Regions from separate parts of the Natranaerovirga pectinivora genome, predicted to be linked through region 1. Evidence: predicted binding sites of a transcription regulator. Region 1 holds the regulator's gene; the other holds the start of a gene.
What was found. Region 1 encodes NrdR, which represses ribonucleotide reductase genes. Its sites were predicted from a motif close to CACAANATNTTGTG; they were not measured.

Region 1 (6,511 bases):
GTATGGGTGGTGGAACAGGAACAGGTGCTGCTCCAGTTATTGCAAAAATTTCAAAAGAACTTGGCATCTTAACCGTTGGTGTTGTGACTAAGCCTTTTGAAGTTGAAGGTAGAATTCGAATGAAAAATGCTGAAAATGGCATTGCAGAATTAAAAAGTGTTGTTGATACATTGATTGTAATACCTAATCAAAAGCTATTATCAATTATTGACCGTAGAACCACTCTTATTGAAGCTTTGAAGAAAGCGGATGAAGTACTACAACAAGGGGTTCAAGGTATTTCAGATTTGATTTATACATCAGGATTAATAAATCTTGACTTTGCTGATGTTCAAACGGTAATGTCTAATAAAGGTATTGCTCATATTGGGATTGGTAGAGCCAAAGGTGATGATAAAGCAGAGGAAGCTGCTAAACTTGCTATATCAAGTCCTCTTCTTGAGACAACAATCGAAGGTGCGGGACATGTTCTTATTAATATCACTGGAGATGCTAATATGTCTCTATTTGAAGCAAATGATGCCATTAGTTTGGTTAAAGAATTAGTTGGTAATGATGCTAATATTATATATGGTACAACTATTAATAATGAATTAGAAGATGAAATGATTATAACTGTAATTGCTACGGATATTGCATCAGATAAAGAATCTGAAAAATATAGTTATACTTCTAATATAAATTCAGGTGCAGAAAAAAACAACAAAAATCAAAATGTAGAAAACGAAGGAAAAAAAGAAGAGAAATCTAATTTTAACTTTAATGTAAACGATGATAAACCTATTGAAATACCTAGTTTTTTACAAAAGCATAGAAAAAAATAATGAAAAGGTAGTAAAGATAAAATTCTTTACTGCCTTTTTTTACGTTATAGGAAAGTGCTATTTCCTATAAAACAAAAGGATGTCATATTTTTAATCACTAAGAATATATTTATAATAGATAAACTCTGATTTTGTAGAAAAAAATATATGAAAAGGCCTGTACATAGTAGACCTTTTGACAAAATATTTGAAAGAATTAAGGTATAATAATCATAGCTTAACCATATGGGGAATAAATATGTAGTATAAGCCTCCAAGGAAGGTGGCTGTTTCATACTTTAAAGACAAGAGAATTTACCTTGTCTAAAGACCGGTCTTTCCTAATAAAATATCTGAATAGAATGGAGGGGGGGCGTGTATTACGAAGTTTATATTGACACACTGTTTTTAATTAATTTTATTATGGACTTTTTAATTTTATGGTTCGTTGGGAAAATACTCAAGCTAAATACTACATGGTTAAGGTTAACTGGTGCATCAGCACTTGGCTCTTTAATAATATGTTTAAGTGTTATCTTTCCTATTGCGAGTATTACTCTTAACATACTTATATATTATGTAATAACCTGTGTACTTATGATTGTCATTGGCTTTAAACCAAAGTCAATAATACAACTTATAAAAATACTTATAGGTTTATATCTCTTAACTTTTTTAATAGGTGGTTCAATTATATCATTATATTATTATACAAAAGCAGGCTATTACTTTAATCAATTATTAAGTGGCAATGTGTTTAGTGCTATTGATACTCGAACATTTATACTTACAAGTATTATCGCCTTTATATTAATAAAGATGATTTTATATTATTTTAGTAGGGTTATGACAGTTCAAAAGAATTTGTTTTCTATTGAGATAGAACTTCAAGGTAAATCTATTAGAGCCCAAGGTTTACTAGATACAGGAAATAATCTTTACGATCCTATTACAAAGGCACCTGTAATTATTGTAGAATATGACATTATAAAAGAATTAATACCGGATCAGGCTAGAGATATAATTATTAAATTCTTAAACAACAACAGTGAGGATTTTTATAATAACATTGAAGAACTGTATAATCATAAATTTAGGCTCATACCTTTTAGTTCCATTGGAAAAGAATCAGGCATGTTAATTGGTTTGGTTTCTGAGAACGTAAGCATAAACTGTAACACGGAAAAAGAGTTTAAGTTAAAAGACATTGTGTTAGCAATATACAATAAAAAACTATCACAAGATAATAGTTATCAGATTCTAATACATCCAGAAATGGTTAAGTGAAAATGTTACCTGCAAACTTCGTTGCAGGATTTGGAAAATGCATTTTCAACCAAGTTTATGTCTCTTACACAGTAAGAGGCCTAAGATAGAATACTGATTAGAATAAGCTTTACAAAATTAATACAGATTAGATTAAACAGATATAAAACTAGGGGGAATAAACGTGTTAATGAAAATATCTTTTCCTAATCAATTTCACTTCAAGATTGTTCATACAGTAAGAAGATTTTTGTTTTTCAAAAAAGGTGAGATACATTATATAGGTGGTACTGAAATTCTTCCAGCACCCTTAGATAATGAAGAAGAAGCAAAGATTATTCAAGGGTTAGGCAGTGTCAATGACATAAAGGTTAAATCAAAGCTAATTGAACATAATTTAAGATTGGTGGTTTATATAGCTAAAAAGTTTGAGAATACAGGTATTGGGGTAGAGGATCTTATTTCTATTGGAACCATAGGTTTAATAAAAGCCATTAATACGTTCAAGCCAGATAAAAAGATAAAATTGGCTACCTACGCTTCTAGATGCATTGAGAATGAAATATTAATGTATTTAAGGAGAAATAATAAGACGAAATTTGAAATATCCATAGATGAACCTCTTAATGTTGATTGGGATGGGAATGAATTATTGCTTTCAGACATTTTAGGGACAGAAGAAGATATTATATATAAAGATATAGAAGAAGAAGTAGATAAAGAACTGCTAAAGAAGGCATTAGATAAGTTATCAGACAGGGAAAAAGTAATTGTAGAGTTAAGATTTGGATTAACCAAAGATGGCAATGAAAAGACTCAAAAAGAAGTAGCAGATATGTTAGGCATATCCCAATCTTATATTTCAAGATTAGAAAAAAAAATCATTAAAAGGTTAAAAAAGGAAATTGTAAGAATGCAATAATTTGAGTATAAATGTTTTAACTTCGGTAATCATTTAAGTAGAGACAAAATGATGACTGGAGGTATAACATATGGCCATGAACAAAGTAGAAATTTGCGGTGTAAACACTTCAAAGCTTCCATTATTATCTAATGATGAAAAGAAAAAATTATTTGACAAAATACTAGAAGGTGATCTTGAAGCAAGGGAAGCCTATATTAGAGGGAATTTAAGGTTAGTTCTAAGTGTCATTCAAAGGTTTCATAACAGCAATGAATACGTTGACGATCTATTTCAAGTAGGTTGTATTGGATTAATAAAGGCGATTGATAACTTTGATATTTCCCATAATGTAAAATTCTCAACCTATGCAGTACCAATGATTATAGGGGAAATAAGAAGGTATTTGCGAGATAATAATTCAATTCGAGTAAGTAGGTCTTTAAGGGATACAGCTTATAAAGCTTTGCAAATAAAAGAAAGATTAATTAGAGAAAAATCAAAAGAACCAACAGTAAGTGAAATATCTCAAGAACTTGGCATTAGTAAAGAAGAAGTTGTTTTTGCATTAGACGCCATACAAGATCCAGTTTCTTTATACGAGCCAGTATATAGTGATGGGGGAGACTCCTTGTATATAATGGATCAGGTAAGTGATAAAAAAAATAAAGAGGAATCTTGGGTGGAATCTATTTCTTTAAAAGAAGCTATGAATAAATTATCAAAAAGGGAATATCATATATTAAAACTAAGATTTTTTGATGGAAAAACTCAAATGGAGGTGGCAAATGAGATAGATATATCTCAGGCACAAGTCTCAAGATTAGAAAAATCTGCATTGAAAAACATGAAAAAATATTTACATTAAGTAAAACGATTACTTGATTACAATAAGAGAAATATTTATGTATAAAGGAAATTTTGTTCTTTCGAGAGCAGAATTTCCTTCCTTAAATTTAAGGAGTTTTTTGGACATTTAGTATTTTCATAAAGGGGGTTTGGAAATGGTTAGAATATATGATATGAAACAAAAAGAGGTCATTAATTCTAAAGATTGTAAAAGATTAGGATTTATAGTGGATATAGAAGTGGATCTAAAAGATGGAAAATTGAAAAAACTTATAGTGCCTGGACCAGCAAAAGTATTTGGAATGTTTGGAAGAGATAAAGAATATCAAATTTCTTGGGATCAAATTAAGCAAATAGGTGAAGATATTATATTGGTGGATATAGATGAAGAAAAGGCTCTGATTAAAAGTGATTATTAGTACCCTTGACCAATACTAATATTTTAAATATAATTGAAAGAAAAAGCAATGGAGGAACAAGGGATGAAATGCCATTATTGTAATAATGACAATACAAAAGTAATAGATTCAAGGCCTGCTGAAGACAATAATTCCATTAGAAGACGTCGACAATGTGAAAAATGCGATAAGCGATTTACTACATATGAAAAAGTAGAAACAATCCCGTTGGTTGTCATAAAAAAAGATAAAAAAAGAGAGACTTTTAATAGAGAAAAACTTATGGCTGGTGTAGTTAGATCTTGTCACAAAAGACCAGTCTCTATGAAAGAAATTGAAAGCGTAGTAGATGACATTGAAAATATAGTTCACAATTCGATGCAAAAAGAAATAGAAAGTAAAGAAATTGGTGAACTTCTTATGGAAAAGCTTAAGAATATTGATGAAGTTGCTTATGTTAGGTTTGCATCTGTCTATAGAGAGTTCAAGGATGTAAATACTTTTATGGATGAACTTAAAAAAATATTAAATGAAACAAAATAAAAGGAATGTGAAAACATTTCTTTTTATTTCTTTAAAAGTTAGAAAAAGCTTGATGCGCAAGAACAAAGGTGACTTTAGATAAGAAGTTAGCAAATGTTTTTTAAGTGCCCAAGGCACTTGTTCTAAAAATTGAAAATGTCATTTACAAATCCTTGATCCCAAGTTTGTAAATGACATTTTCATAGTAATAATAGTTATATATAAGTATTATTTTATTGCAATTAAGCTATAGAATTAACGTTTTTAGTTAATCTTGAAACTTTTCTAGCAGCTGTATTTTTATGATAAATGCCTTTTGTAGTAGCTTTATCAATTTCTTTAATAGCTAATTGTAATTGCTCTTTTGCTAAAGCTTTATCATTAGCTTCAATAGCAGCTACAACTTTTTTAATACTTGACTTAACTTTAGACTTAATCATTTTATTTCTTAAAGTTTTAGTTGCAATAACTTTTATTCTTTTTTTAGCTGATTTAATATTAGCCAAACGGTACACCTCCAAATTTTCATTTTGTAATTAGACACGGACTATTGCACAATGTAAACATACTATTATATTCTAATTTAATCTTTCCATTGTGTCAATACATAACTTATAAAAAATAGGGAAAAATACAATTGAAAATAGAGAGTTAATCCTAATAATAACTTATTATTTCAAAAATAACCATCCTTATACTAAAAAGGAGTGATATAATTCAATGAAAGAAAAAAAATTAGAAGAACTAAAGTATGAAATCAGAACAGACTTAGCCATAGAGGCTAGAGAGTTGGTTCATAAAGATGAGGATATAGAGATTCGAGGCGTAGAAGTAGACGAAGACTTTAATGAATCCATACATTTAAAGACCACAAAAGTAAATATTAAAGATGATCAGGGTTCAAAAGTGATGAATAAGCCTATTGGTAACTATATCACTATGGAATGTGAATTGATGAAAGAAAATGACAGTGAAGTTCATGAGTTATTAATGAAAGAACTGGCTAAACAAATCAGTAGTTTGGTAAAAAACAAAGATAATACAAATCCTCTGATTCTAGTTGTAGGATTAGGAAACAATTGGGTTACACCAGATTCTTTAGGACCTAAGGTTGTATCAAATTTGCTTGTTACTAGACATTTATTTGAACAAATAAAAGACGCTGAATATTTAGAAGCACTAGGAAGAGTAAGTGCCATATCTCCTGGTGTAATGGGTCAAACAGGAATGGAAACTTATGAAATAGTAAAAGGTATTGTAGATGAAGTTAAACCAGATTTAATTATAGCGGTTGATGCCTTAGCTTCTAGAAGAACAAGCAGGGTCAATTCTACAATACAGGTGTCTGATACAGGAATTCATCCTGGTTCAGGGGTTGGTAATAAAAGAAAAGCCATTACAGAAGAAAGTTTAGGAATACCAGTATTAGCCATAGGTGTTCCTACAGTAGTTGATGCAGCAACTATAGTAAACGACACGATGGACAACCTAATAGATGTAATGACACAACATACAAATAATGATAGTATACTAGGTTCCTTAAAAGAGTTTACTAGTGAGGAGAAATATCAGTTAATACAAGAAGTTTTAAATCCTTATATGGGGAATATGTTTGTTACACCAAAAGATATTGATGCAGTTGTAAAAAGAATTAGCTTTATTATTGCAGGAGCAATTAATATAGCATTACATCCAGAAATAGATTACAAAGAAATAACTAGTGCATTGAATTGAGAATCTCTCTATAGAGATTCTTTTTTGCTTTATAGGAA
Region 2 (6,511 bases), on a different contig from region 1:
GTATAAATTGCTTTTAGCTTCTATGGATTCTTTATCATCAGCATCTACTAATACTATTTCAGCAGTTCTTCGTACACCACCAACAACAACATTTTCGCCAATAATATTTGAAAAATCTAAGCAATCTATTGGCTTTAATTTTATATAAGTTTTACTAGCAACCAATCCACGTTTTTTAATAATACTGGTTATTTTAATAAACATATTTTTTAAACTTGTATGGCCACTTGCTGTTCCCCCAAAGGTTTTAAGTCTTTCGCCTTTTGGTCGTACATGGTTGTAATTTATAATTATTGTATTAATGTGCCTATATTCATTGCTATAAATAAGTTTGAAATAATAGTCAAGAGATTGAACCCAGCCTTCTTTACTATCACCAATTGTTATTAATGCAGTATTATTATGGCTAAAAGTTAAACTTGTACTGTCTTCTCTTTTGTCCTTAGGAACAGGGGTATAATCTTCATTAATTATGTCAAAATTGGTTCTAATCTTTGGTAGCTTTTCAATATCAGATTTAAGAATTCTTACACCAACGCCAGATCCGATCATTAGTAAGTAAAATAAATCTTTAAAAGCACCAAAGTTATCAATAACTTGGAAGGCACAGTTATAGTTAGCCATTGGGTAATTTTTAGCTACATCTGTACCGCCTACCCAAAATGTTCTTCCAGATAGAAATTGACGGAGATTGAATATGTTATCGTATAATTTTTCTGCTTCAGATTTTGTTGTAGGTACCAAACTACAATTGTATTCAACAGCTCGTCTAACCGTTTCCCACCAATATTCTCTTCGGTTTTCTTTTGGTAGCCATCTTGAATAGGTTCTATAGTAAACGAAGTTACCGAGTTGTTTCATAGGATTAGATCTATGTTTATATTTGCTTATAAATTCATCACTAAGCAATCTACCATCAATACGTTTTGTTCTTGTATCTCTAGTTTTATCTCTTTCATATCGATATAAGATAAAGCGTTTTGCTGCATCTTTTCTAGGGGAGTCCATTAAATGCTTTTCAACTAAGTCTTGGATTAGTTCTACAGAAATTGCTTGAGTATGATTTTCTAATGTTTCTTCAATCTGAGAGCAAATCATTTTTGCAAGAGCAGAGTCAATACCATCCTTAGTTTCTGCCATAGAAAGCTCGATAGCGGTGATGATTTTATTGCTATTAAAATTTGTAATATTGCCATTTCTTTTTATAATTTGAATCATAGAGAACACCTCTTATACATTATATGGTTGTTAATGCGAAACAATACACTATATATTGTACCACAATAAAAACCAGTGTCAATAAATAATTATTATAATTTGAGCATATTGCCATATAAAGATGTAGTATTTGCTGAAAGTGAGAGATTTATTAAGAATGGCTATATGAAATAGAGAAAAGGACAGGTGTTATATCTGTAAATAAACATAAAAAAAGATGGCAAGCCATCTTTTTTTTGACACTTTATATACTTGGGAGGTTGATATTTAAACAGAATGTATTCATTAACTGTTTGTGTTTTTAACAGAACATCCTGTAGTATCACATTTTAAAGTTATTTCGTTAATTAGCGTTTTGTTATTTTTTAATTGATTAATACTATCTAATGTGGTTGTAGTAATGTTTAACAAGGCATCTTTTGTAAAGAATGCTTGATGGGATGTTATTAGTACATTAGGAAAACCTAATAACCGTGTTAAAACATCATCTGTTATGACTCTTTCAGAATAATCTTCATAGAAATATTCTTCTTCCTCTTCGTAAACATCTAGTCCTGCAGATCCAACCTTTTTTTCTTTTAAGGCTTCAATAAGATCTATAGTGTGTATGAGTTTACCTCTGCCGGTATTAATAATCATAACGCCATCTTTCATTTTTGATATTGTATCTTCATTAATGAGATACTCTGTTTCTTTTGTTAGAGGGCAGTGAAGAGATATAATATCACTTTTTTTATAGAGTTCATCTAAAGTTGTGTATTGGTAGCCTAAACTTGCTGCGCTTTTTTCATCTTCAACAATATCATAAGCTATAACCTGACAACCAAAACCTTTTAAAATTTGGATTAACACTTTAGCGATTTTACCTGTACCAATTATTCCCACTGTTTTATTATGCATATCAAAGCCTAGAAGCCCATTAAGAGAGAAGTTCATATCTCTTGTTCTATTGTAAGCTTTGTGAATTTTTCTGTTAAGGGTTAACATCATTCCTACAGTAAATTCTGCAACAGCATATGGTGAATAAGCAGGTACATTAACAACTTTTAATCTGTTATTAAGTGCTGCAAAATCAATGTTATTATAACCAGCACATCTTAGTGCAATCATTTTAACACCATATTCTGCCAACTGATCAATAACGATTTTAGTTACCTCATCACGTACGAAGACACAAACAACATCAAAACCTTTTGCTAATAAAACACTACGAGCAGTCAATCTTGACTCATAAAAAGTAAATTCTAAATTATACTCTTTATTCATAGCTTCAAATATTTGTTGGTCATAAGGTTTTGTATCAAAGAATGCAACCTTCAAGAAACCACCTCCTAAAGGATGCTTATATCAATAATGAAATTCATTATCAATATAAGTTAATTATATAATGGGTCACAGATCTTTGTCAATACTTTTTAATTATTCAACTAGTATATTATTAATAAAAAAGACAACCTTTATTCCTTTAATTAAAAAACAAAAAAAGTAGAGAAGGATTAGCTTCTCTACAAGTAAAGGTTTTATTCAAGATCAAACAACCAACATTCATCTGTTAGTGGTTTTGAGAAAATACGACCCGTATCATTGATATCTTTTGCTTGATGATACTTAAAAAGTACATCACTTTCATTTAATTGACCTAGTATTTCTATTTTTCCTCGTACATGGGACAAAGCATAACGAAACCTTTTAGCATGTCCATTCAATTTAGATTTGGCTTCTTCAACAATTTTTATGCCATCCTTTATGGATATTTGGAAGCTACTAGCAACACCTTTTACTGGTCTGCATTGGAAGACATAATAAGGCACTACACCTATTTGAGTAAGAGATCTCATTAAATCAACTAATGTATCTGGATTGTCATTAACATCTTTTAGAAGAACAGTTTGATTCCCAACAACAATATTTTGATTTTGCAACTCGGCAATTGCTTTTTTGGCTTCATCAGTGATTTCGTTAGGATGATTAAACTGAGTAACAACGTAGATACGTTTTTCTTTGTTATATTTATTTAAAACTGATAAAAGTTTATCGTCAGTGAATATTCTTTGTGGAAATACAACAGGGGTTCTTGTACCAAAACGAATAAAGTCAAGGTGTTCAATTTCACATAATTGTTTCAGTAATTTTTCTATAATATCAGTGTCTAGTAAGAAAGAGTCGCCCCCAGAAATTAGTACATTACTAACTTCTTTATGCTCTTTTATATAGTTAACGGCTTCGTCAAACATTCTCAGCGTTTCGCTACTATTTAAACCAACTAGTCTTTTTCTAAAACAATGTCTACAGTACATTGCACAAGTTGTTGTAGACAGCAATAATACAGTAGGTTTATATTTGTGTTGTAAACCTTGCATTTTAGTGTTTTGTTGTTCACCACTTGTATCCTCAAGGCCTGCAACGTCGAACTCAGTTACAGATGGTATAGACATTTTTTTTATTGGATCCATAGGATCTTCAGTATTGATAAGAGATAAGTAATATTTTGTTGTTGACATTGGATAGGAATCGATTAAGTGGCCAAGCTTTTCTTCTTCCTCAGGTGTAAGTGTAAAATATTTTTTTAAATCCTCAACAGTTGTTGCATTTTCTCTTAAAGCTTTTTTCCAATTCAAAATTCGCCCCTCCTCATTTAGTAAAAATGTACTATATAAAAATAGTCGCCGATTAATATTATAACATAAAGTCAGTTTCTTCTCAAATTGTTTTAAATATACACAGGCTAAAAAAATGGTGAAAATTAGATAAAAAGTCACGTATTAAGAGTTTATATTATAAAATTAGACATAAAAGATAAAAAGCTTAATAGGGAAAACATTTAGCAAGAAAAAATATTTAGCGAGATAGGCACTACTTTGTAATAACTTTGTAATAAGCCATTAACACTATTTAGTAAGCCATTAGAACTATAGTTTTATGGTCATAGAATAAGGGTTTTATTAATTGTAAAAAATGGAAATTTGTCTTTTAATCTTTTTTATTGACATTTTCTAATAATATTTGTATAATATGGGTGTAACATTTAGTTAATAAATTCGTAATATATTATAATCATATATTATCTCTATAGTAGGAGGCAGAAAATGAAAAAGCATCTTAGGAAAGTCACATTTGGTTTAATAGGTTCATTATTATTAACAAGTAATATATATGGAGCAGAAAAAGGTGTAGTAAATACAAATATTTTAAATGTTAGATCAGGTCCAGGTACACATTTTAGTGTTACTTCTCAACTTAGAAGAGGCCAAGAAGTAGAGGTTATTGACTCATCTAATGAATGGCTTAAAGTAAATCTAAACAACCAAGAAGTGTTTTTACACTCTGATTTTGTAAGTATCATAGAAGTGCCTGTTCAAGAAGAAAGTATTGTTCAATTACAAAGACAAGCAATTGTTGATACAGACATATTAAATGTAAGATCTACACCGTCTGTAAATGGGACACGTATTACTCAATTGAGAAGAGGAGAAAAGCTTGGTGTAGTAAGTCAAAGTGGTGAATGGTACCTTGTAACAGGACCAAATAACATTGAAGGATTTGTACACGGAGATTTTATAAGATTTGCAGAGGATAAAACAGTTCTTTCTGAACAAAATCAAGTTAAAGAACTTATTGCAGTAGTGGATGTAAATGTACTTAATGTAAGACAAGAACCAAATACGAATTCAAGTATAATTGGTAAAACATATAGATTCAATCAATTAAAAGTTGTTAGAGTTTTAGAGGAATGGGTAGAAATCGTACAAACTGATGGAAGAACAGGGTATGTATCTAAAGACTTTACAACAATTAGAGAAATAGAAAGCTTTGAAAATGTAGATAGAATTAGGCAAGAAGTTGTTGATTATGCAAGACAATTTTTAGGAAATCCTTATAGTTGGGGCGGTAATTCTTTAACAGATGGGATAGATTGTTCTGGATTTACACAACAAATTCTAGGAAGATTTGGATTTAATATAAGTCGTACGTCTCGTACTCAAATAAATGATGGGGTAAGAATTAATAGAAATGAACTATTACCTGGAGATTTAGTTTTCTATGGAAATAATAATAGTATTTCACATGTGGCTTTATTTATTGGAAATGGACAAATTATACATGCAAGCAATAGAAGAACTGGAATTATCATATCTAATATAGATTATGGGACACCTTATATTGGTGCAGCAAGAATTATAAATTAAATATAAAAATGGGTATTGCAAGTTTTAAGCAATGCCCATTTTTTTGTCTTTATATCTTATGGTCCTATAATAATAAAATAAAGTTAAGGAAATACTATATTGAAACTTATATAGCAAAAAATCTAACTTAAAGGTTTTATTAGGAGGTTTTCCATATGGGTATACAAAGAAATATAAAGCAAAGTTTAGAGTTATCATATTCTTCATTAAAGGAAGTAAAAAGTTATTTAAATAATGCACACCAATCTATTAATGATGAAGAAATGAAGTCTGAAATTAAAGATAACATAAAAACAGTTAATGAGCTTATAACAAACTGCGAAAATATAACTAAAACATATGAAAAGCAACAAGGACAAAATAATTAAAACCAAGGGTCCTTTTTGATAATATCCACATTATAATTACCTTCGATAAATTCTAATACAGAGCAGATGGTTTGGTCACAAATTAGGTTGGTATTACCAACACAACTTATACCAATTTCTGCTTTGTTATGAATTTCTTGACTGCCAACTTCTGATATGCTTACATTAAATTTTTGCCTTGATTTTTCAAGAATACTTTTTAAAACACTTCTTTTATCTTTTAATGAATAAGAATCATAAATAAGAATATTTATAGAACAAGATTCTACGATCATGATTATTAACCTCCTATAATATGTGTTAGTTCGGTAAAATATAACAATAATTATACCATAGTGAAATATAATTTGTGCTAATTGATATAAATATATTTTACCTTAAAATATCTTATGTTATAATATACATATAAATAATTTTTAAATTGTTTTTATAAGGAGCGTTATCTATGGAGGAGAAAAGAAGAAGTAAAAGAATACCAGTAAAAATTCAACTAGAAATTAATACATTATTTAAACAAAACTATATTTGTCTAGAAAATATTAATACAGAAATAGAAGTTGTAGATATTTCAAGAACTGGTTTAGCATTCTTAACAAATTACGAGCTTCCATTAGACTATTATTTTAATGCAAAAATTGAATTGGCCAATAAAGATTTTTTCTATGCTGTTATTAAAATCATTAGAAAAGAAAAACAAGGCGACTATATAAAATTTGGTTGTGAATTTATTGGATTGGC

Region 2: a site for NrdR is predicted at 1,265-1,278, ahead of nrdJ (ribonucleoside-triphosphate reductase, adenosylcobalamin-dependent). Genes of this name have one in related genera too.

The regions. Positions count from the first base shown of each region.
Region 1 is NZ_SMAL01000001.1:159,857-166,367, forward strand. It holds gene ftsZ (cell division protein FtsZ) at 1-824, shown strand, start outside; gene spoIIGA (sigma-E processing peptidase SpoIIGA) at 1,179-2,090, shown strand; gene sigE (RNA polymerase sporulation sigma factor SigE) at 2,254-2,991, shown strand; gene sigG (RNA polymerase sporulation sigma factor SigG) at 3,062-3,838, shown strand; gene EDC18_RS00790 (YlmC/YmxH family sporulation protein) at 3,975-4,238, shown strand; gene nrdR (transcriptional regulator NrdR) at 4,302-4,760, shown strand; gene rpsT (30S ribosomal protein S20) at 4,982-5,245, opposite strand; gene gpr (GPR endopeptidase) at 5,460-6,473, shown strand.
Region 2 is NZ_SMAL01000008.1:41,472-47,982, reverse strand. It holds gene nrdJ (ribonucleoside-triphosphate reductase, adenosylcobalamin-dependent) at 1-1,218, opposite strand, end outside; gene EDC18_RS11180 (2-hydroxyacid dehydrogenase) at 1,504-2,538, opposite strand; gene EDC18_RS11175 (KamA family radical SAM protein) at 2,739-3,836, opposite strand; gene EDC18_RS11170 (C40 family peptidase) at 4,305-5,405, shown strand; gene EDC18_RS11165 (hypothetical protein) at 5,561-5,773, shown strand; gene EDC18_RS11160 (DUF503 domain-containing protein) at 5,770-6,048, opposite strand; gene EDC18_RS11155 (PilZ domain-containing protein) at 6,219-6,511, shown strand, end outside.